Regions from separate parts of the Oryzibacillus soli genome, predicted to be linked through region 4. Evidence: riboswitches for the same ligand, from Rfam matches in the RefSeq annotation. Region 4 holds a riboswitch; each other region holds the start of a gene.
What was found. A riboswitch is a leader RNA that binds a small molecule or an ion and turns the genes downstream of it on or off. The one in region 4 is predicted to bind cyclic di-GMP.

Region 1: it holds a riboswitch for cyclic di-GMP, as region 4 does, so the genes downstream of both, ACSEXW_RS11825 (hypothetical protein) here and ACSEXW_RS10310 (methyl-accepting chemotaxis protein) in region 4, are expected to answer to the same signal.
Region 2: it holds a riboswitch for cyclic di-GMP, as region 4 does, so the genes downstream of both, ACSEXW_RS03940 (hypothetical protein) here and ACSEXW_RS10310 (methyl-accepting chemotaxis protein) in region 4, are expected to answer to the same signal.
Region 3: it holds a riboswitch for cyclic di-GMP, as region 4 does, so the genes downstream of both, ACSEXW_RS12625 (putative bifunctional diguanylate cyclase/phosphodiesterase) here and ACSEXW_RS10310 (methyl-accepting chemotaxis protein) in region 4, are expected to answer to the same signal.

Annotation. Positions count from the first base shown of each region.
Region 1 is NZ_JBPPGJ010000007.1:254,319-259,830, reverse strand. It holds gene ACSEXW_RS11840 (efflux RND transporter periplasmic adaptor subunit) at 1-215, opposite strand, end outside; gene ACSEXW_RS11835 (ABC transporter ATP-binding protein) at 172-933, opposite strand; gene ACSEXW_RS11830 (uracil-DNA glycosylase) at 1,063-1,629, shown strand; cyclic di-GMP riboswitch class I at 1,707-1,797, shown strand; gene ACSEXW_RS11825 (hypothetical protein) at 1,862-2,098, shown strand; gene ACSEXW_RS11820 (DegV family protein) at 2,179-3,033, opposite strand; gene pyrE (orotate phosphoribosyltransferase) at 3,636-4,277, opposite strand; gene pyrF (orotidine-5'-phosphate decarboxylase) at 4,279-5,019, opposite strand; gene carB (carbamoyl-phosphate synthase large subunit) at 5,032-5,512, opposite strand, start outside.
Region 2 is NZ_JBPPGJ010000002.1:439,165-444,676, reverse strand. It holds gene ACSEXW_RS03960 (amidase domain-containing protein) at 1-916, shown strand, start outside; gene ACSEXW_RS03955 (D-alanine--D-alanine ligase family protein) at 922-1,902, shown strand; gene ACSEXW_RS03950 (hypothetical protein) at 1,954-2,286, shown strand; gene uvsE (UV DNA damage repair endonuclease UvsE) at 2,439-3,437, shown strand; cyclic di-GMP riboswitch class I at 3,524-3,614, shown strand; gene ACSEXW_RS03940 (hypothetical protein) at 3,690-3,905, shown strand; gene ACSEXW_RS03935 (electron transfer flavoprotein subunit beta/FixA family protein) at 4,449-5,288, shown strand; gene ACSEXW_RS03930 (electron transfer flavoprotein subunit alpha/FixB family protein) at 5,327-5,512, shown strand, end outside.
Region 3 is NZ_JBPPGJ010000008.1:135,113-140,624, reverse strand. It holds gene nifH (nitrogenase iron protein) at 1-346, opposite strand, end outside; gene nifB (nitrogenase cofactor biosynthesis protein NifB) at 414-1,763, opposite strand; gene ACSEXW_RS12630 (DNA-3-methyladenine glycosylase) at 2,094-2,684, shown strand; gene ACSEXW_RS12625 (putative bifunctional diguanylate cyclase/phosphodiesterase) at 2,656-3,831, opposite strand; cyclic di-GMP riboswitch class I at 4,229-4,319, opposite strand; gene ACSEXW_RS12620 (LacI family DNA-binding transcriptional regulator) at 4,399-5,451, opposite strand.
Region 4 is NZ_JBPPGJ010000006.1:208,523-214,034, reverse strand. It holds gene ACSEXW_RS10320 (sensor histidine kinase) at 1-777, opposite strand, end outside; gene ACSEXW_RS10315 (hypothetical protein) at 991-2,268, opposite strand; cyclic di-GMP riboswitch class I at 2,524-2,608, shown strand; gene ACSEXW_RS10310 (methyl-accepting chemotaxis protein) at 2,735-4,321, shown strand; gene ACSEXW_RS10305 (glycoside hydrolase family 43 protein) at 4,384-5,512, opposite strand, start outside.

The DNA.
Region 1 (5,512 bases), on a different contig from region 4:
ACCTTGCTGAAGAGCGTATCCTTCCGGACCGGGTACTCCGGCTTCTTGGACAGTTTCGGGGGATTGATGGTGGGCAATGCCTCCTCCGCCTCCTCCTGGGGCAGCAAGCCGCAGCCGGTCAAGCCGGCCAAGAGCACCAGCCCCACCATCCCGGCCAGCAGCACCTTCGGCTTAGGCGATCCCTTGGAACCGCCCGTCCGCCATTTCATAGACATGGTCCGCAACCTCCATTATCGTAGGATCGTGTGTCGTCATGCAGATGGTAACCCGCTCCTCCCGGACGATGTCCCGGAAGACGCCCATGACCTGGGCGCCCATCTGCGAATCCAGCTCGGCCGTCGGCTCATCCGCCAGCAGCAGCGACGGGCGGTGGGCAATCGCTTTGGCGATGGCCACCCGCTGCTGCTCGCCGCCGGACAGCTCGAAGGGACGGTGATGCATCCGTCCGGACAATCCGACGAGACTGAGACAATGGCGGACCCGCTCCTTCCATTGGTTCCTCGGCACCCCGGCCATCCGCAAGGAGAGCTCGACGTTCTCATAAGCGGACAAGAGCGGCAGCAAGGCATAGGATTGAAAAATAAAGCCGATCTCCCTGCGGCGGATCTCCGTCCTCTGCTCATCCGTCCATTCATGGAACGGATGGCCCTTGAACCATATGGTTCCGCGGTCAGGCTGATCGAGCCCTCCGATCAGATTCAGCAGCGTCGTCTTGCCGGAGCCGGATCTTCCCCGCAGCATGACCAGGCTGTTAGGGTGTAGGGTCATATCGATGCCCTTCAACACCTGAATGCGTCGGCCGGCGGTTTGGAAGCCGCGTTCGACCCCGCTAACTGTCAACAGAGGCTCCGTTTCTGACGGTTCAGCTCCTGGGGCGGCTCCGTCCGCACGGGCGGCGGGCGTTTTTTTTGGGAAGCTGGGCCATATCCCCATCCGTTCACTCTCCCTCTATCTGTCTCCTATACGATTAATAGACGTATCCAGCTGGAATTAAGTTACAAGAATGTCCAAAGATTTTTCTTCAATGGGGAATAGTAGAAAAAAACAAGAGGAGGAATCCGTATGGAACCGTTCGTACCCTCCGTCTGGCCGGAAGCGTTGGTCCCGGCTGCGGCCGAAGGCTGTGTCCGCTGCGCGCTGGCCGCACAGCGGAAGAGAATCATCTGGGGAGAGGGCAATCCGGAGGCACCGGTATACATCCTGCTGGACAACCCCGGGGCCAGAGAGACTCCGGAGGGCGAGGCCTTTGTGTGCGGAACCCGGCAAACGCTGCAGCAAGCCGCGCACGAAACCGGCTTCCGGCAGTCGGACCTGTTCGTCACTTATCTGCTGAAGTGCCGGCCTGTCCGCGCTTATGATAAAGAAACGGCAAGAGCCTCCTGCCTGCCGTATCTCGAGGATCAATTGGCCGCACGGAAGCCCAAATTGCTGTTCTGTATGGGGAATGTGGCGCTTCGCGCTTATTGCGGGGATACAGAGGCGGAGGTAAAGGGTCTGCGCGGGAAGCTTCATGAGATCGGCAGTCAGACCGTTGCCGTGACATATCATCCGCTTGCGGTCCGGAGACGTCCCAATTTGTATCCCCTTTTTCTGCAGGATTGGCAGTTGGTTAAGCTATTTTTGGAATGATTCGACAAAAAGTGGGAGTTAAGACTCATGTATAGCAGGAAATCGGATGCTATTCTTGAACTATATTGATGGATCGTTCAGGAAAAAGGCAACCTGAGCCGAAAGGTTCAGGGCGCAAAGCCACGGGTCTAAAGCACTAACCAGTGCCAAGATAGCCGGGTTACCCTTACGGTGCTGCGGACAGCGCCCCTAAGGGCAGCGACCGATTACACCGACAGGGGGAGCCACTGGAATGACCGAGCAACAGCTGATGGATGAAATGTTGGAATTGAAGAAAGAGAAGCACACCCTCACCATGGAGCTTATCGGCGGATGCGAGCACTGTGTCCGGATCTCTTCGAACCACGATTTTAAGACGCCGATTTATTGCGGCCGCTTCACCGGCCCGCTTCACCCCACTTGCTTGGATGTGAAGACTTGTCTGGCTTGCGGGGAATATAGGAAGAACATGCTGAAGATTCCGTCGTGATCGTTTCTCATGGAAGAAGCCTCCCCCTACTCACCATCTGATGAGTAGGGGGAGGCTTCTTCTGTTCCGGAGTGACGGGCTTACTGCTTCATCATCAGCAGGATCCCCACGGTCCCCGGTCCGCAGTGGCTGGAGATTACGCAGCCTGCATCGGTGACGATAACATTCGCGGAGCCGAGCTCCTGCTCCAGCCGCTCCTTCAGCCATTGCGCCGTATCCGGGGCCATGGAGTGGGTGACGAACACCCGGGTCCGGTCGATCCGGTCCCGATGCTCCAGCGCCCGGTCAAGCAGACCGGCGGCCGCCTTATCCATCCGGCCGCGAAGCTTCTCTGCCACGATCATCCGGCCGTCCGTCACCTTGATCACCGGATGGATGCGGAGCAGACTCCCGATGAACAATTGAGTGCCGCTGCACCTTCCACCCTTGTGCAGATAATCCAAGGTATCGATGACGAACTCCGCCTCCACCCGGGCAGTGTCTTCCCGAAGCCGGGCGGCCAGCTCCACGGCGGACGTCATGCCTTGGCGCACATAATCGGCGGCCTTCAGAACCGTCAAGCCGATGCCTGTGGAGAGATTACGGGAGTCGACCACCTGGACGGCGCCCTCCGGGAATTCCGCTGCGGCGATGCAGGCATTCTGGTACGTAGACGATAATTCCGATGAGATGCTGATATAAACGACGGAACAGCCGCTTGCAACCGCGGGCTGGAACACCTCGACAAAATCCGCCGGTGACGGCGCAGAGGTCCGGGGCAAGGAGCCCAGCTCCGCCACCCGGTCGTACAGCTGCCCGGTCGTAAGGTCTCTTCCGTCCCGGTAGGTGCGATCGTCGAACACCACATAAAGCGGAATGATCCGGATCCCATTCGCTTCGATCAGCTCCGGGGTCAAGTCGCAGGTGCTGTCCGCCATGATCTGTATGGTTGACATGTTACCTTCTCCTTCTGGATGAATATGCATGATTTCGTAGATAGCCATTGTAAGGAAATCATCCGACCCCTCCATTATAACGGCGCCATGTCAGCTTTGGGAAGACAAGCAGCGGCAAAATCTGGTCGAAGACGCAAGATGCCCCTAGAACTCCCCCTATCAGAGCCGGAGGTCCCCATATCGGGTATGAACCCGTCGAGGAATAGGTAACGGTTGCCAGAAGCGCTATTTGCCCGTTTGGAGGCATATTCACCTACTAACGGATGCTACAGCGCTTATATATGGGATGAGGATGGTCTGATCCCGCTTATTAAGCCAATAGCGCTCTACAGAACCGTTAGCCATCCAGACCTGCCTCGACAGGTAAAATAGCACCGCTCAGAACCGTTAGAAGAAGGTTGCGAGCGTCACAGGTATCGCAAAAGCGAACGCGTAAACGAACGCAAGCGCGATCGCTACTGCAACCACTACCGCACCCAACAACAAGCAAGCCGTATGCGAGCAGTAAACTGCTGGCCTGCGCCAAAGGCTTGCCCGATCGACCAATAAAAATAAAAAGCCCGCCACCATCCACGGTGACAGGCTTTCCTAGAAACAGATGCTTATTTGCCGAACGCCAGCGGGTCCTTCCGCCAGGACTGGAGGAGCTCCACGTCCTGCTCGCGGATACGGCCCAGCTTGACGGCCGTCTCGATGAGCGCGGAATAGTTGGACAGCGTGTGCAAGGGCATATTCCGCTCGCGGAACGCGGCCTCCGCCTGCTCCAGCTGGTAGGTGAAGATAGCCAGCACGCCCAGGGCATGTCCGCCGGCTTCGTTCACGGCCAGCGCTGCCTTCAGGGAGCTTCCGCCGGTGGAGATCAGGTCCTCGATAACCACGGTCTTGGCACCAGGCTTCAGAATTCCCTCGATCTGGTTCTGCTTGCCGTGGCCCTTAGCCTTGTCGCGGATGTAGATCATGGGCAGATTCAGCTTGTCCGCCACCCAGGCGGCATGGGGGATGCCCGCCGTTGCCGTGCCCGCGATCACCTCGGCATCCGGGTGAAGCTCGCGCACCAGAGCGGCGAAGCCCTCTGCGATCAGATTGCGGATCTCCGGGAACGACATGGTCAGCCGGTTGTCGCAATAGATCGGCGAGATGATGCCGGAGGTCCAGGTGAACGGCTGCTCCGGACGGAGTGCTACCGCTTCGATCTTAAGCAGCGCTTCGGCCACCTGTCCGGCCAATTGATCCAGCTTGCTCATCTTACGCATTCAGCTCCTCGAGTATGGATTCCAGGGCGGTACGGGGGTCGGCAGCCGCCGTAATGGGCCGTCCGATCACCACATAGTCCGTCCCCTGGGCAAAAGCATCCCGCGGCGTCATCACGCGGGTCTGATCCCCCTGCTCGGCTCCGGCGGGGCGGATGCCCGGCGTCACCGTGGCGAAGCCCGCGCCGAGCGCGGACTTGATGGCCGTGACCTCCAGCGGGGAGGCTACGACACCGTCCAGCCCGGCCGACTTCGCCAGGCCGGCGTACCGGAGCACCGTATCCTCGACGGTGCCGGGAATACCGAGCTCATCGTTCATCATAGCCTGACCGGTACTGGTCAGCTGGGTGACGGCGATGAGCATGGGCCTTGCCAGCGTGCCGCCGCTCCGGCCTGCGGCACGCTCCACCCCCTCGCGCGCGGCCAGCATGGCGGCGCGCCCGGCAGCCGCGTGGACGTTGAACATGTCCACGCCCAAGCGGGCGATGCTCTCCGCTCCGCCGGCTACCGTGTTGGGGATGTCATGCAGCTTCAGGTCCAGGAATACCTTGTACCCCTGGTCCTTCAGGCCGCGGACGAAGTCCGGACCCGCGGCGTAGAACAGCTGCATGCCCACCTTCATATAACACGGGATCCCCCGGAGAGCCTCCAACAGCCCCCGGGCCTGCTCCGCGTCCGGGAAATCCAGGGCCACCATGATGCGGCCCGCCATATCCGTACGTGTGATTCCGGCCATTCCGGCGCCTCCTTAGCTCAGAACCGCGTTGGCTGGCATAGGGCTGGAGGAGAAGTTGATCGCTTCCAGCGTATGCAGCAGTGCGCGGACCGTATCCAGGGAGGTCATACAGACGACGCCGTTCTCCACCGCTTCACGGCGGATCCGGAAGCCGTCGCGCTCCGGCGTCTTGCCCTTGGTCAAGGTGTTGACCACGAAGTGGGCTTCGCCGTTGCGGATCAGATCCAGAATGTTCGGGGAACCCTCGGACAGCTTGTTGACCCGCTTCACGCGGATGCCCGCATCCTCGAAGGCTTGGGCGGTGCCGCCGGTAGCCACGATCTCGTAGCCCATCTTGTAGAAGCCGCGGACGATGTCGATGGCTTCCGGCTTATCCTTGTCGGCGACGGTCACGATGAGTGCGCCGGTCGGAGGAATTTTCATGCCCGAGCCAACCAGGCCCTTGTATAGCGCCTTCGCGAAGTTGATATCCCGGCCCATGACTTCGCCGGTG
Region 2 (5,512 bases), on a different contig from region 4:
CCGGGCAACCGGAGACGAAGCGTATGCCGAGCGGCTGCGCCTGCTCCAGGACCGGCGCCGCAGACAGCACCGGGAACGGGGGCTGGTTCCCCTCTCCGCCGAGACCCGGCTGCGGATCCTCGATGTGCGGCAGGAGGAAGCTCAGGTCTGTGCCGGCATCATGCTGCAGACTCGCTTGGAGGGCGAGAGCCGGGGCGTCCCCTGCGAGACCGAAACCCAGCAGATCGAAACGGTACTGCTGACCGTCAAGCCTGGCGGCAAATGGATGATCGCGTCCGTTTCACCCCGCTTGTCGGAAAGCTCGGAAGCCGCCTCCTCTCCGACGGCGCTGGAGGCAGGGGAGGAGGACATCACCCTGCCGTCCGTCCAGCCGCTTCTAGTCCGGGAGAAGCTGGCCCCCTGGAAGACGGGCGGCCGTTATAACCGGGAGCTCGTCCGGCAGTATGCGGAGCGGTATTGGAATTCAAGCAACCCCAAATTCATCCAATTCGATGTGGATTGCTCCAATTATGTGTCCCAATGTATCCTAGCCGGCGGAATTCCCATGCATGACACCGGCCGCCGGGAGACGGGCTGGTGGTACCGGGGGAGGAGCGGAAGCCAGGAGCTCTGGAGCTACAGCTGGGCGGTGGCCAACGCGCTGCAGGCCTATCTGAGCGGCACGAGACCTTCCGGTCTCCGAGCCGTGGCGGTCGATTCCCCGAAGAAGCTGGATATCGGGGACGTGATCAGCTACAGCTGGGACGGTGACGGCCGTTACGGGCACAGCACCATCGTCACGGCCTTCGATCCGCAGGGCATGCCGCTGGTCAATGCCCATACCGTCAACAGCCGGCACCGGTATTGGGACTACTCCGATTCCTATGCATGGACGGAGAGAACGAAGTACAAATTTTTTCATATAGGGGATGAATAAGGCTGATGGAGGGGAATCGAGACGGCAAGATCAGAGTCGGAATCAACGGATGCATTCCGGCCCTTACCGGGGATGCTGCCGGCAGGGCCGCCTTCTTGGACCCGGAGCGGTATGAGGTGTCGGTGCTGCCGGAGATTCCGTCCGGCGGCTTCCCCGATCCAGCTGTGCTGACGGGACTCCATGCGGTGCTGCCGCTCTGTGGAGACGGGGGGGCAGAAGGGGTGGAGAGGCATTATTCCAGCTTGGCGGAGCTGATGGGAATTCCCATGGCGGGGCCGGATCTTCGCCAGTGCGCTCTGGGAAGGGACCGCTCCGTGATCCGGCGTCTGTTGGCCCATTGCGGTCTGCCGCAGGGCCTCTTCCGTACCTTCACGCGGGAGCGGTATGCCGGCAACGGAGCTTACTATGTGGCGGAGATCGAAATGGCCGTCGGGTATCCCTGCCGGATTTATCCCGCCCGCTCCTGCAGAGGCGGCGGGATCATCTGCCGGAACCGCGCTGAGCTAGAGGCGGCTATGGAAGCGGCATTCTCGGCGGATAGCCGGGTGATGGCGGAGGAGGAAGTCCCCGGCCGTGCGCTGTTCGTCGCGCTGCTGGCCGGCAAGGTGCCGCTTCAGAGCGCCATCGGAGAGGGGACCCCGGTGCCCGATGCGGCGGCGGACTCCGCTAATGGGGCCGGCATAGTACCCGGACAGCCGCTGGCTCCAGCGAAGCTGCCGGAAGAGACGGCGCAGCAGCTCGGACGGCTGGCCCGTCAGGCCGCCGACCTGCTGGATGCATCCGGCGCGGTGCTGATCCGCTTCGTGGAAGCGGCCGAGGACGGCCGCCTTTTGGTCGATGCCGTCGAGCTGGCCCCGGACCTCCGCCCCGGTGGGGCATACGCCGGTCTGTGGGAGCTCTCCGGCATACCGTATCCGGAATTGGCCGCAAGGCTGGTGGATTACGCCATGGGGAAAGGAACGGGGAGCCCGGCATCGGATGAATAAGGGGATGAGCCTATGGTATCCTTAAGAGAAAGGATAGAAGGAGGCGGACATATGGGATTCGCGACGGAGTTCAATTCGGTATGCAAGTTCAAGCGAACGCAGGAGCTGTACGATCTGTTGGAATACGGCCGCGGCAAGATGGTCAAATCCGGCTTTCGGGTTTTTCCGGCCGGCCAGAAGGTCATCGCCTATTCTCCGGATAACAAGGCGATCGCCATCGTGAAGATTCTGGCGTCCATCGCGGAGATCAACTTCCAAGGGGAGGAGATTACCCAAGTAGAGATGGAGCTGATCCGGCTGCTGACGGAGGAGGAGGCCCGCATTCAGACCGCTCTGGCTCACGAGATGTTCTTCGGAGAGCACGAAGCGGGCGGAGCCGTTTGATGCAGCAGGGGGCTGCGGCGGAATGAAGGCCATCTATGGCCTTCATCTCCCAAGCACCCCATGTCCCGCACGGAGAGGAAGGCTGCCGGAGAATGAAACGGCGGGAACCCGGGTACGGTATAACGGACTATACTGCGCGGGAGGCAAAAAGTGTGATCGTACGATTCGGTTACGTAGCCATGTCCACCTCCGTAAGCAACGCTTCTCCGTCCAAAACGATGACCGCCACCAGCTTCGCCAAGCTGGAGGACCGGGAGGCCGCCATCCGTAAGCTGGAACGCCTGGCCTCCGAGAACATCCGCAACACGCTGCGGCTGCTTCGCCATAACCGGGCCCACGACATCCGCCTGTACCGGTTCTCCTCCAAGCTGATCCCGCTGGCCGGCCACGAGCTTCTGAACGGCTGGGATCCGATGCCCGCCTTGGCGGATGACTTCGCCGAGCTGGGGGAATATGTCCGGCAGCACCGGATGCGGACAAGCTTCCATCCCGACCACTTTACCGTGCTGTCGACGCCCCGTGCGGAGGTGCTGAAGTCCTCCATGGCCGACCTGGAGCGGCACCACGCCATGCTAACGGCCATGGGCCTGAACGGAAGCGCCAAGTGCAACATCCACATCGGAGGCACCTACGGCGACAAAAAGAAGGCCCGGGACCGCTTCATCCGGCACTTCGAAGAGCTGCGTCCGGAGGTTCGGGGCCGCATTACCCTGGAGAACGACGATAAGACCTTCACAGCTCTCGAGACCCTGGAGGTCTGCGAGGAAGTGGGGGCGCCGATGGTGCTGGATCTTCACCATCATATGGTGAACCATACCGGAGAGGATGCCGCGGAGCTGTGGCCGAGGATCGGCAAGACCTGGGAGGGCGCCGGAACGGATCCGGAGGCTTCCGTCGGTCTCCCCGCCCTTCCGCCCAAGATCCATGTCTCCAGCCCGAAGAACGACAAGGATGTCCGGGCCCATGCGGATTATGTGGAGGCCGCTCCGCTGGCCGGCTTCCTACGGGCCGTCGCCCCCATGACGCCCGCTCTGGATGTGATGATCGAGGCGAAGATGAAGGACGGAGCCTTGTTCAAGCTGATGGAGGAGCTGCCCGGCCTGGAAGGAGTAAGGCGATTGGATCAGGCCAGTGTGGAAATTGAGACTTAAGACTCAATTTTTCCGACATTTGGAATTACCCTTTGACAAAATCTGCGAGTCACGGTATCGTTAACTTAATACCAACGAACCATTTCCACTGAAAAAGGCAAACCTGCCGAAAGGCAGCGACGCAAAGCCGCGGGTCTAAGGTCTCCGAACGGGGACCACGACAGCCGGGCCGCCAAAGGGATGCCCTCCTCCGGGAAGCACCCGGGGGTTCTTTTTTTTCCTGTGGAAAGGAAGAGAGGAGATCGCGCAACAATGGGGGCTATGCTGGCCAAATCGTATATGTCGCTCCAGCGGCAGACGAAGCTTCAGAGCAATGTGCAGGAATTGGGTGAAATGTTGGGCAGTCGGCAAGTGGCCGAAAGCATCCTGGCGAACATGCTGGGACTGGAATCGGTGGAGCTTCAGGACCTGATGCAGCATCTCGGAACGATCTACACTCATCAGCAATTCCGGACCGGAGCACTCTAGGTCGAAACCGCCTGCATGCTGACAGGAATCATATGGTTATTAAGAACCCGTCATTGCTGGCGGGTTTTTCATTTTATTGGGTGTAGGTGGGACCGTATTCCAGAAACTGTGTAAATCAAAATGCCGGCACTGTACTAGTGAAATAATTCACGAATGGAAAAGGCAGCATGGGGTGGCTCCAGTCAGAAGTCCATAGCAGTAAGCATAGGGCCAGATGGGGCTTGCATGCCGAACTGGTGAACAAATCTATCCATCCGCACCCATATCAGGAGTAGAAAGGGGTTAAAATAGCGCTTTCTTATGAATTTATGTCAAAAGTTTGACAGCTGATAAGCAAAATGGGGGTCTGCAACAAATGAATTTATTCACAATGTAGGAATTGTGTTCAGGCTGTGGAATTCGTGGAATATGGTGATAGCGGGGGAGATACAGCACTAGCGAAATTCTAACACAGATTTATGAAAGCGCTATCATTTCTAATGTAAAAATCATTATAAAGTCCGCCGCTTACTCCCGGTTCCGGCGGAACAACGAAAAACGGAGGTGCTTCACTTGCTGCATGTAGTTGTTTGTGTCAAGCAGGTGCCCGACAGCAGGGAAATCCGGATCGATCCGAAGAACAACACGCTGATCCGGCAGGGCGTTCCCAGCATCGTCAATTTTTATGACATGCACGGCTTGGAGGAGGCGCTGCGGCTGAAGGATCAGTTCGGGGCCCGGGTGACCGTAGTGACCATGGGCCCTCCGCCGGCGGAGAAGGGATTGAAGGAATGCATCTCCCTCGGGGCGGATGAGGCGGTGCTGGTTACCGACCGGGGCTTCGCCGGTGCGGATACGCTGGCCACCTCCTACGTGCTGGGCTTGGCGATCCGGAAGATCGGAGAGGTCTGGGGCCCCGTAGACATGGTGTTCTGCGGGAAGCAGACGCTGGACGGAGATACGGGGCAGGTTGGTCCCGGAGTGGCGTGCCGCTTGAACATGGACCAGCTGACGTATGTATGCAAGGTGGCGGACGTCAACCCGGAGACCCGGCGGGTCCGGGTTCACCGGCAGATGGAGGACGGCGTAGAGGTGACGGAGACCTCCATGCCGGTGCTGCTGACGGCGCTGAAGGAGCTGAACAAGATCCGGCGGGCCACGCTCCCCGGCATGATCCGGGCGGCGAGATACAAGGCGGCGGTCTGGACGGCGGCGGATTTCCCCGAGCTGGATAAGACGAAGATCGGTCTGAAGGGCTCCCCAACCATCGTGGGCAAGACCTGGGTGCCGGAGCTGAAGAAGGCCAACACCGTACGGGTGGAGGGCGCCACCGCACAGGAGCTTGCAACGGATCTGGCCGGCAAGCTGTGGGCGGAGGAGCTGCCGAAGCGGCTGGGCTGGTAAGCGGCATGGATAACGGGAGATAAGAGGAGGGGCATGCGATGAGTGAAGAACGGTTGGAGACGGCGGCACCGGATTGGTCGGCATACCGCGGCGTCATGATCGTAGTGGAGCACCGGCGGGGAACGGCCAAGAAGGTATCCTGGCAGCTCCTGGGGGAAGGGCGGAAGCTGGCCGATAAGCTGGAGGCGCCGCTTCTGGCGCTGGTGATCGGGCACCAGGCGGAG
Region 3 (5,512 bases), on a different contig from region 4:
CTTGCTCCTCCAGGAAGTTGATGGAGGTGATAATACCGCGTCCTGCGCAGCCTACGCCCGGTTCCGGACCGCCGGATTCCACACATTGGATGCCGCCGAAGCCGGTAGCCACCACGTCCTCCAGCTCCAGATCCTCTACCGTTCCGCGCTCTGCCGCCAAGTGCAGAACCGTTTGTTGTGCCTTGGTGTTCAAGACGAGACGGGTGGAATCCGCCTTCGGGTCACAGCCTACGATCATAATCTTCTGGCCGAAAGAGGTGGCCAATTGCGCCAGCGTGTTCTGCGAAGTGGTCGATTTGCCGATTCCGCCCTTACCGTAAAATGCGATTTGTCTCAGTTTCCCCATGAGATTCATCCTCCAATTTGTCTGAATTTTCAGATTATTTTAATTATAAAAAGGGATTGGTTATTGTTTAGGCACCGCTTATGGCACAGCCGGTAAAATAGTGCTGATATCTTGCGCTCTCGATCAACAGCTCTTCAATATCGCCTTTGCGGGTCAGGGTGACGATCCCCTTCTCCTTCAGCAGCCGCATCGGGGATTCTCCAATCCCGGAGCACAGAAGCACCTTGCAGTCGGACAGCATCTCCGACGTTTCCTCCAGGATCACGCTCTTGCCTCCCGGCGTTCCGCATTGTGCCGTCCCGTTGCAGTAGGCCTGCACCTTGCGGACTCCCAAGAGCCTGGTCGACTTGCCGGTCACCTCGTACACCAGAAATTCCTTGGCGTGCCCGAAGTGAACGTTCACTTTGCCGCCTCCCCGGGTCGCTACGGCGATCCTTATGGCCGAGCCTCCGGCCGCAGGAGAAGATGATCCCGCCTTCACCTTGCGCTTCGCCTCCATGGCGGCATCCAGCTCCTTCAGCTTCTTCTCCCGCTGCTCCATGGTGAAGATCCTCTTCACCGGCCCTTCGGGAACCTTGCCTTTGTCCGCCACGCTGGTGTCCTCTCCCAGAAGTCCCACCGCGTCCGCCCGGCACTGCCGGCAGTGCCGCATGACCGGAAGCAGCCTGGAGCTGGCTTCCTGCGCCTTCAGGACCATGGAAGGCTTCGGCTCCTTGACGCCTTCCTTCTCGTAGGGGCTGCCCGGCGACAGGATCAGCGGCATGATGTTGTGGGTGAATGCGCCCAGCTCCTTCACCCGGGCCGTCACCTCTTCCAGGTGGCAGTCGTTGACCCCGGGGATCAGCACCGAGTTCACCTTGATGGCAATCCCTCTCTCCGCCATCATGCGGATGCCCTTCAGCTGACGTTCCAGAAGCAGCTCCGACGCCTCCAGCCCCCGGTATACCTTGCCGCCGTCCGCCACCCAGCCGTAGATCTTCTCGCCGATCCGGGGATCCACGGCATTCACGGTGACCGTCACATGCCGGATGGAGAGCTCGGCGATCCGGTCTGCGAATTCCGCCAGCCGAAGGCCGTTGGTGCTCAAGCAGAGGTGGAGTCCGGGAACCTTGCCGTTCAAGAGACGGAAGGTTTCGAAGGTTGCTTCCGGATTCGCCAGCGGATCGCCCGGCCCCGCCACGCCGATTACGGTAAGCTGCGGCAAGGTCTGGAGGGTCGTCTCCACCTTGCGGACCGCTTCTTCGGGGCTCAGCACCTTGCTTACGACTCCGGGCCGGCTCTCGCTCACGCAATCGTACTTGCGGTTACAGTAGTTGCAGCGGATGTTGCAGCCGGGTGCCACAGCCACGTGCATTCTTGCGAAGAAGTGGTGGGCATCTTCGTCATAGCAGGGATGTCTGGAATGGTTCGGTTCCATTCAACCACCTCCTTGTGTTATGTTTCATCACATATCTGTGCTGCCCTTGCTTTGTTAGACCCATATTACTCCTGATCCGCCTGGAAGGTCAACGCTTTTACCTATCAAAACCAGCATTGTAAACATTCTGACACATCTAATGTCATGTTATATTACATATAAGTGACGTAAATCGTTTTCAAATTTGTTCTGAAACGCATACAACTTTTCGCTTGATTGGTTAGGAATCATTCTCAATGCGGATTGGATTCGTGCCCGGCCGTCCGGATTTGGATTATGGACCCGCGGACCTTATAATGCGGATAGGATAAGGATACGGAGGGTTGAGACGTGGCTAGATTGCAGAGAGACTTCTTCGAAAGAGATACGGTGGAGGTGGCGCAGGCTCTGATCGGCTGCAAGCTGATCCGGCGTCAGGATGGGATAGAGGCCGAGGCGGTGATTGTGGAGACGGAGGCTTACAAGGGAAGCGGCGATCCGGCCAGCCATGCGGCAAGGGGCGTCACCCCCCGCAACCGGCTGATGTTCGGTCCACCGGGCATTCTTTATGTCTACTTTTCCTACGGGATGCACCATTGCATGAACATCGTCACGGAACCGGACGGCGTGCCCGGCGCGGTGCTGCTGCGGGCTGCCGTACCCGTGTCGGGGCTGGAATGGATCCGCTCCAATCGACCTCGCATTCCGGAGGCCCGCCTGATGGACGGTCCCGGCAAGCTGACCCAGGCACTGGCTGTGGATTTGGCCTTGAACGGCTTCGATGTGTGTGATCCCTCCCGCACGGAGCTGCGGCTGGAGGCGGGAGAAGCGCTGCCCTTCCAAGCCACAACCCGCATCGGCATCAGCAAGGGCAAGGAGCTGCCCTGGCGTTTCGCAGCGGCCCCCGGCCGCACTATGCCCCCATCACCCGGCTTCCGCTGAACAGAAGCATGAACGGTTCAGGCTCTACCGGACGGCTGATATAGTACCCCTGAATCTCATCGCAGCCCAGCTCCAGCAAGCTCTCCCATTGGAGGCCCTCTTCCACGCCCTCCGCGATCACCCGCTTGCCCAAGCCATGGGACAAGGCGATGACGCTCTGCACGATGGTCCGGTCCCGGGTCACGTGCAGCATATCCTTAACGAAGGTCCGGTCGATCTTGATCAGATCGGCGTCCAGCTTGCGGAGCAGCGACAAGGAGGAGTATTCCATACCGAAGTCGTCGATGGCCAGGCCGACTCCCAGCTCCGCCATCTCCCGGCTGAGCCGGGAGGAATCCCTTTCGCTTCGCATGGCGGCCGTCTCCGTAATTTCGAGACACAGCCTTCCCGGAGCCAGCCGGGTCTCCTCCAGCATCCGCTTCAGCCGGTCGGTAAACTGAAGGTCCGAGATCTGGCTGGCGGACAGATTGATGGACAGCCGGATCGGAGGAAGCCCCTGCTCCTCCCATTGCTGCAATTGCCGGCAGGCCGTCTCCAGCACCCAATAGCCGATCGTCCGAATAGCCCCCGAGCGCTCCGCCAAGGGGATGAACTCCACCGGAGGCACCAACCCCCGCTCGGGATGCTGCCACCGGATCAGCGCCTCGGCGCCGACGATCTGGCCCGTCCGGATGTCCACCTGCGGCTGGTAATGAAGCCGGAACTCCTGATTCCGTAGAGCCTCCTCCACCGCCGAATCGAACCGGCGCATAGCTTCCCGCTCCTTCGCGGGGACCGCCCAGTCGGCCATCTCTACCAGAACTGCATATTGGCTTCTGCCCTTCGGATGGGGCATCCATTCCGACTTCGCCACCACCCTCTTCTTCCTTGGCCCTGCCAGGATCTCGAAGCAGCCCTGGAGAAGCGGCGTCCCTGCTTCATCCTCCGGCCAATCTGCCGATCGGCCCCATTCGCCTACAGGGGCCACCAGATCGCGGATGGACCGGGACACCAGCCCGTCTGCCGGCAATTCGAAGAGCTTCTCCGCCTCGGGGTTGGCCTCCGCAATTTCTCCCTCCTGATCCAATAAGAGAATCGAAACCGGTGCATGATCATACAAAAAGCGGTATTTCGCCTCAACAGAAACTTGGGGACGGTTCATTTCCATGCTCACCCTTCTTGTGTCTTCGTTCTTGTGTATCTACATGACTCATCCATCGTTAGGCCACATACTCGGTGAGGATTGTCCAGTTGCGGCCGGCCTTCTTCGCCGAATACAGGGTGTAGATCCGCTGAAGCAGACCGTCCCTGATCTCCTTCTGCAGCGATTCCTGCTCGTAAGCCGCGGAGAGCAGGAAGATCTAACCCGCTCCAAGTGTATGCGCTTCCCAAATCACGACATGCCGCTTCCCTGCGAATCCGGATCCGCCATGCTGTCCGTCAGCCTGTACAGCGGGCGGTCATGAGTCTTAAGACCCAAAGAGCGAACCTCCTCGTTGCCAATCCAGCACCGGCTCCAGGCACAAAAAAAAGAAACCTTGCTCTAAGGTTTCCTCCATCCTTAAAGCGGCAACTGGCTGGCATGCGGTCATCCCTGACCGTGAAGCCCCTGTAGCTTTGCGTCCCTTGCTTTCACAAGGTTTGCCTTGAACGTCTTTGCATAATATTCACATTTTATATAGTTCTTTTATACCATATCTGTCGAATTATGTCCACCGTTTTTTTACAGCTTCTCCTAGAGTTCCTTTTTTTCGGATTTAGCTGGTCCCATGGTTTCTCCCGGTACAAAGGGTCCGAGCAGCCGTACATGCTCGTAAGGAGACAACGGATTCGCCAGTCTGCGGAGCATCAGCTCCGCCGCCCGTTCCCCCGATTCGTCGATGAGCAGCACCGGTCGGGACAGCCCGGGCCGGTGCAGGACTTCCCAATCCTCAATCCCCACCACAGAGAGCTCCTCCGGAACGGACAGCCCCAAGGCCGCCGCAGCTCCAAAAATCCACTCCGCTTCGCCGCTGACTCCACCGATCACCGCCGTATATCTGCCGCTGGCAAGCCTCGTCTTCAGCCGCCCCATCCAGCGTCCCCTGTCCTCCGTCCCTTCCGTCAGATGTTCGCCGGGGTTCAGAGACAGCCCCAGACGGGCGGAGGCATTCAAGAAGGCCTCCCACCGGAGACGGAACCCGCGGAACTTCACGGTATCCCCCGCATACAGGATGCTCCGGTGCCCCTGCTTGTATAAGGCATCCACACTGATGTGAACGGCGTGCTGAACATCCCAGATCACGCTGTCCACCGCCGCTTCGACCGGCGGATAATTAATAATCACTACGGGTACGGACAGCTTCAAGAACGCCGTCTCCACCCACTCCGGGATAGCCGGGCCCAGGAACAGACCGTCCATATGCAGGAGGCCCGCACGCTCCGCCCATTCCAGCAGCTCCTCCTCCCTTCGGCACCAGCCGGGGAACAGCAGGTTCTGGGCGGCATGGCCCAGCTCATGGAGCCTGCGCTCCAGTCCCTCGGACTGCAGCCGGAACAGCCGGCTGTCATTCATGATGAGCAGCGCGAACCGCCGCGGCTTGCCTGAAGCCATCGGAATTCGTTCCGCGGCCAGCCCGTCCGACAGCGCCTTGGACCAATAACCCAGACTCCTCGCCGTACGGAACACCTCCCGCCGAGTGGACTCCGACATGCCCGGCAGTCCCCGCAGCGCCTTCGATACCGTATGGACCGTCAGCCCCAGCTCGTCCGCAATGGTCTTCAGTGTGATCTCCTTCTTGAGCGGCATCCGTTCCCTCCACCTTTCCTCCCCTTATTTTATCAAAAGAAACGGCAAAAAGGACCTCCCA
Region 4 (5,512 bases):
TACGGACTTATGGCGGACGGCCATATATTCCCCGTCCTGCAGCAGCACCGTCGGACCCGAGGATTGGAGGAGTCCCGGCGGCAGGCCGGGACCGGGCAGGTCGGAGGTGATGGGGATGCCCTCTGGATCCGTCAGGATCATGGTCTCCAGCCCCTGGCCGTCCGCATCCATGGCTTCCCGGAGATGGAAGGTGCTCCGGTCCATGCTGATCAGGAGGTATCCGCCGGAAGAGAACCACCGGTCCACCAAGCTGATCCGGCGCAAGGCCAGAACGCTGTCCGGTTCACGTGGATCCAATCCCAGCCAGAGCAGACGTCCCTTCTGCTCCTCCGCCTTGCGAATCCACTGAACCTCGACCCGGCCATCCAGACTCAGCTCGTCCAGCGGGAACAATCGCCGATAATCGGCCGTATAGAGCTCGATCCGGTTGATGCCCTTGGAATAGGTCTGGTACCGGCTCACCGTCCGGGCAAGGCTCTGCCTCTCCGTGAAGCCGGGAGGACGGCTGTTCAGATGGTCCAAGAGCAGCTCCTGGACGTAGCTGTCCGTCATGATCTGGGCGGTCAGGGTGTCCATCTGGCCGATTACCGCATCCAGCCGGCCACCCGCTTGAACCGCTGTCTGCTGGATGTGCTTGGCAGCGCTCGCTTTCAACAAACCTGACACGCTATGGTACATATTGATTCCGAAGATGAATAGCACGGCCGCCATCACCAGGATGAACCCGAATAGGATCTGGTTGCGGAGCGTGTTAAAGGGCCTGAGCCGGGAAAGCATGGACGGGGCCTCCTTCATGAGCGTTGCTGCGATTCAGCCGCCTGAGACTGTGCTTCGCCGTGGGGACTGGACATGGTGGGAGGAAGCGTGCTTGCCTACAGTGTAATCGATTGCATCCCGTTCTGCCAATGGGAACCTTCGCAAGCCGAACAGAAGAAGCCCCCGGCATCCACATCTGAAGTGGTGCCGGAGGCTTCCAGGCAGGTTCATGTCTTATTCCCGCCGGGCGGCCTCCCCGCCCGGATAGAGCGTGGAGCTGTAGAGCCGCTTCGGCTGTGGCAGTGGAGCTCCGGAAGCGGCGGCCGACAGGTCAAAGAATCGGCTCGCATAGATCGCCGCGCGGTCATCGGTATAGATGATCACCTGCTCCGTGCCGCTCCCGAACAGGTCCGCATGCACGGCATACCCTTCCGTCCGGAGCTCCGCCACGGCGTTCAGATGGCCGTCGTACAAGGTCGGATAGACCCCCCCGCCCCGGCGGAAGGCCAGGATGTAGTCAGGCGAGCCCTCGCTCCAGCCTGACAACGTATCGATGATGGTCAGCCAACCGTCCGTGGTGCGGTCTTCCTTCCACAGCTCCCGCCCTTCCGCATCCAGCAGGAACAGGGCGTCCTTTCCCTTCAGACCCTTGCCGTCGTCCTCCCGGACCAGCCGGTCGAGGCCGGCCACCTGCAGGCCCGGCAGCTCCGGCCGGAACCGTCCCAGAGCAATGTGCTGCGATTCCACAGAGCCGTCGTACCGCCACAGCTCCTTCCCGACGGCGTCATACATGACGGTGACGCTACCGCCGATTACCAGCTCCGGTGCTCCGTCCCCGTTCACGTCACCGATCCAGATGCAGTCGGCATGATCCTCCAGCTCCTTGCAGCTCCACAGCGGCCGGCCCTGATGGTCCAAGAGATCGTACCCCGCCATCACCTCGTCGAAGCCGTCTCCGTTCAGATCGTATACCCAAGGGAAATGTCCCGGGTTGCCTTCATGGGTCCACAGCAGGTTGAAGTCCCGGTCCATAGCCCACAAGCGGCGGTACCGGTCCTTCAGAATCAGGTCCGAGGCCCGCTCTCCCCCAGTCAGATTCGCGATGATGATGCAGTCGTGGGCCTCCGGATCCGGCAGGTCGCAGACCTTCTTCACCGAGCCGTCCTGTCCGTTCAGGATATGCAGCCGGCCGTCCATCACGCACAGGACCTCCAGCCGGCCGTCACCGTCGATATCATAGATCTGGGCCGGATAATCCGAGCCCTGGCTCCCCGCGCCCGGGTCCGGCCTGCCGGTCTGCCATAAGAGACGCCCCTGCAGGTCATAAGCCGTCAGACATTGAACCTGGTGGGGAATATAGCGGACGTCCTGCCGGTTGTCCGGCTGGACCAGCAGGATTTCCATCCGACCGTCGCCGTTCAGATCGCCGAGCAGCATTTTGCACCGGGGCCCTGCCGCCCGAATGTCCAGATCTGCAAGATGTACCACTTCTTCCGTTCTTCTGGTTCCCATATCGTGCCTCCCTCCGGTCTATCCCGGATGAGTCCGCCGGGGCGGCTAGCCGCCTTCCCCCGCGTCTGACTTCAGGATAGGGCTCAGCGGCTTCACGGGCAATCGGATTTTCTTGACGGTGCCGGAAATCCGTTAGGAGGATCTTGCCCGGCTTGCACATTCTTGGCTCAATGGGGGATTTTCCCTGATGATAGGGACGAGATTTCGTGGTATTATGTCGATTAAACTCGCATTTTGTCACATTTGTGACATCTTCATTTGTAGAGGCAAAATTGCCGAAAGGCAATGACGCAAAGCTTCGGGCCTGCGGCGGTGACGCTATGGCAGCCGGGCTGCCAAGTGGGCACGTTCGGACTGCCCGTTGTTTTCGGGCGGTCTTTTTTGGTGTATGCGGAAGGGGGCCGGCTGCCTGAATGATCATCAACAACGGGAGCACCAAAACCAATGAGATGATGGGGGTTCAACCATGAATATGTTACGAAATTTCAATGTCAGGGTAAAAATCAATCTGCTGATTATCGTAGGCCTTGTCTGCCTGCTGGCCACAGGCATCCTCGGATACATAGGAATGTCCAAGATGAATGATGCCTCCAACAGCATGTATGAAGAGAATCTCCTGCCCAATCAGACCTTGAATACGATCCAAACGAACGTCACCAAGCAGGAGTCCTATCTGTATGAGCTGATGGTCAACATGGATGAAAAGAAGAATGTGGAGCTGCTCCAGCGTTTTCAGGATCTGTCCGGCCAGAACGACAAGCTGTTGAGCGAATACCAGAAGACCAGACTGGATTCCTACGAAGCGGATACTGTCGCCAAATATACCGCGCTTACGCCGAACTACCGCAAGGTCCGGCAGGAGGCCCTGGACCTTGCCCTGCTGAACCGGAATGACGAGGCCTATGAGCTTTACCTGGAGAAGGTCGTTCCCCTTCGGGATGAGCGGCATAAGCTGCTGCAGGCGCTGATTGATTACAATATCAAATCGGCGGATATCATCAATCAGACCAATGCGGATGACTTCGCGGATTCCCGCAATCTGACGATCGGCATCATCGCAGCCGCCGCTCTGGCCAGCCTGGCGTTGGGCCTCGTGATTGCCCGGTCGATATCGGCTCCCTTGAATCAGGTGCTCCGCGTGCTGGGCAAAGTGGCCGAAGGCGATTTGCGGGAGACGGTGGAGCTGGACTCGAAGGATGAGATCGGGCGATTGGCCGCGGCACTCAACCGTACGATGGGTACGCTGCACCTGACCATAACCGGCATCCTCCAGCAGGCCGAAAGCGTATCGGCGGCCGCCCAGCAGATCTCCGCCGGCTCGGAGGAAATCTCCAGCGGCAGCAACAGTCAAGCGCAGGACGCCCAAACGATCAACGAGCTGTTCAAGGAGCTCTCCATTGCCATCAACTCCGTGGCGGAGAGTGCGGAGGACGCGTCCGGCCTCTCTCAGAGAACGTTGAATCTGGCCCAGGAAGGGGGCCAAGTGGTCCGCCATTCCATTGAGGGCATGGCTCAGATCAACCGTCAAATGGGACTCTTAGCCGAAGACTCCCGCAAGATCGGGGACATCATCGATGTCATCGACGATATCGCCGATCAGACGAACCTGCTGGCGCTGAATGCGGCCATCGAGGCCGCCCGCGCCGGGGAGCAGGGCAGAGGCTTCGCCGTGGTAGCGGATGAAGTGCGCAAGCTGGCGGAACGGAGCAGCGAAGCGACCAAACAGATCTCCGCCATCATCAAGGGGATGCAGGAAAACACCCGTCACAGCGTCAAGGCCGTCGAAGGCGGCACCGCCGCCTCCGAAAAGACGGGAGAAGCCTTCGACGGCATCATGGGCGTGGTGAACGAAACGGCTCAGAAGGTTTCCGAAATCGCCGCCGCTTGCGAGCAGCAGGCCGCTCAAGCTACGGATGTGATGCGGTCCGTGGAGAGTATCTCCGCTGGAACGGAAGAGGCCTCCGCGGGCTGCGAGGAAATGGCCTCAACCTCCCAATCCTTGGCCCAAATGGCCGTAGCACTTCATACGCAGGTTGCCAAGTTCAAGCTGTAGGGCTTGGGGAACGAGAGGGGGGCCGATAAGTCGTCAGACGACTTATCGGCCCCCCTTCTATTTTAGTAGATCCGGAAGGAATCGAAGTCCGCCCAGCCACCGGGCGCGCCGTCCGCCGACGGCAGACAGAACAGTCCCAGCTTGGCGCCGGTCCAGCCGCCGACCTCCGCTGTGAAGGGGGCGCCGACCGGTTGGAAGGCGGTCCCATCCACACTGTAGAAGAAGGTGCACAGCGCCCCCTCCTCCACCCGGACCATCAGGTGCACACAGCGGTCTGTGCCGATGCCGTCCAGACGCACCACTTCCCGGACCGTCTCCACAGGGGCTTCACCGGTCCCGTCCCCTAAGGCGAAGACCAGCTTGGCGCCGTCCGGTCCGTCGGCTTCGCAAGCCGCGAAGGCATACCGGTGCCCGAACATGCACAGCCCCGCCCGAACCCCAGGACCGCCGGACAGCTCCAGCTTGGCGGCGGCGGTGAATACCGGCGCCGGCAGCTTCTGGCACAAGAGCTGCGGCAGTCGGTACAAGGTTCCGTCCACGCCCTCCGGATGCGGGCGGGCATACAGCCGCAGATGCCCTGGCCGCTCCTCCAGGGAGTACCAGTCCCGCTTCCAGTTGGACTGCCACTGCCATTGAAGCCCTAACACGGCTCCCTCGAACTCGTCACCCGTAGCAGGAACCGCAACGGGCCACTCCCGGCCCACGTTGGGCTTCGACCACTCCAGCACCGGCTCTCCGATTCCGTCTCCGTTCCGGTCCTCCCCCATCACGGGCCAATCGTTCTCCCAGCGCATGGGCTGCAGATGGACGATCCGGCCGTAAGCATCCCGGTCCTGGAAGTGAAGGAACCAGCTCTCGCCCGATTCCAGCTCCACATAACCGCCCTGATGAGGGCCGTTGACCGGCGTATCGCCCTGGTGCAGCACGATCCGGTCCTCGTAAGGCCCGAAGACGCTGCGGGAGCGGAAGATTGCCTGCCACCCCGTCGGCACTCCGCCGGCCGGAGCAAAGATGTAGTAGTAGCCGTTCCGTTTGTAGAGCTTAGGTCCTTCCAGCGTCGGATGGCTCTCCGTGCCGTCGAACACCAGCGTACCGTTATCCAGCAGGCTGCGGCCGTCCGGGCTCATCCGGCACACCTGCAGCTTATGCTTGATGCCCGACCGGCTCTTGGCGAAGGCGTGGACCAGATAG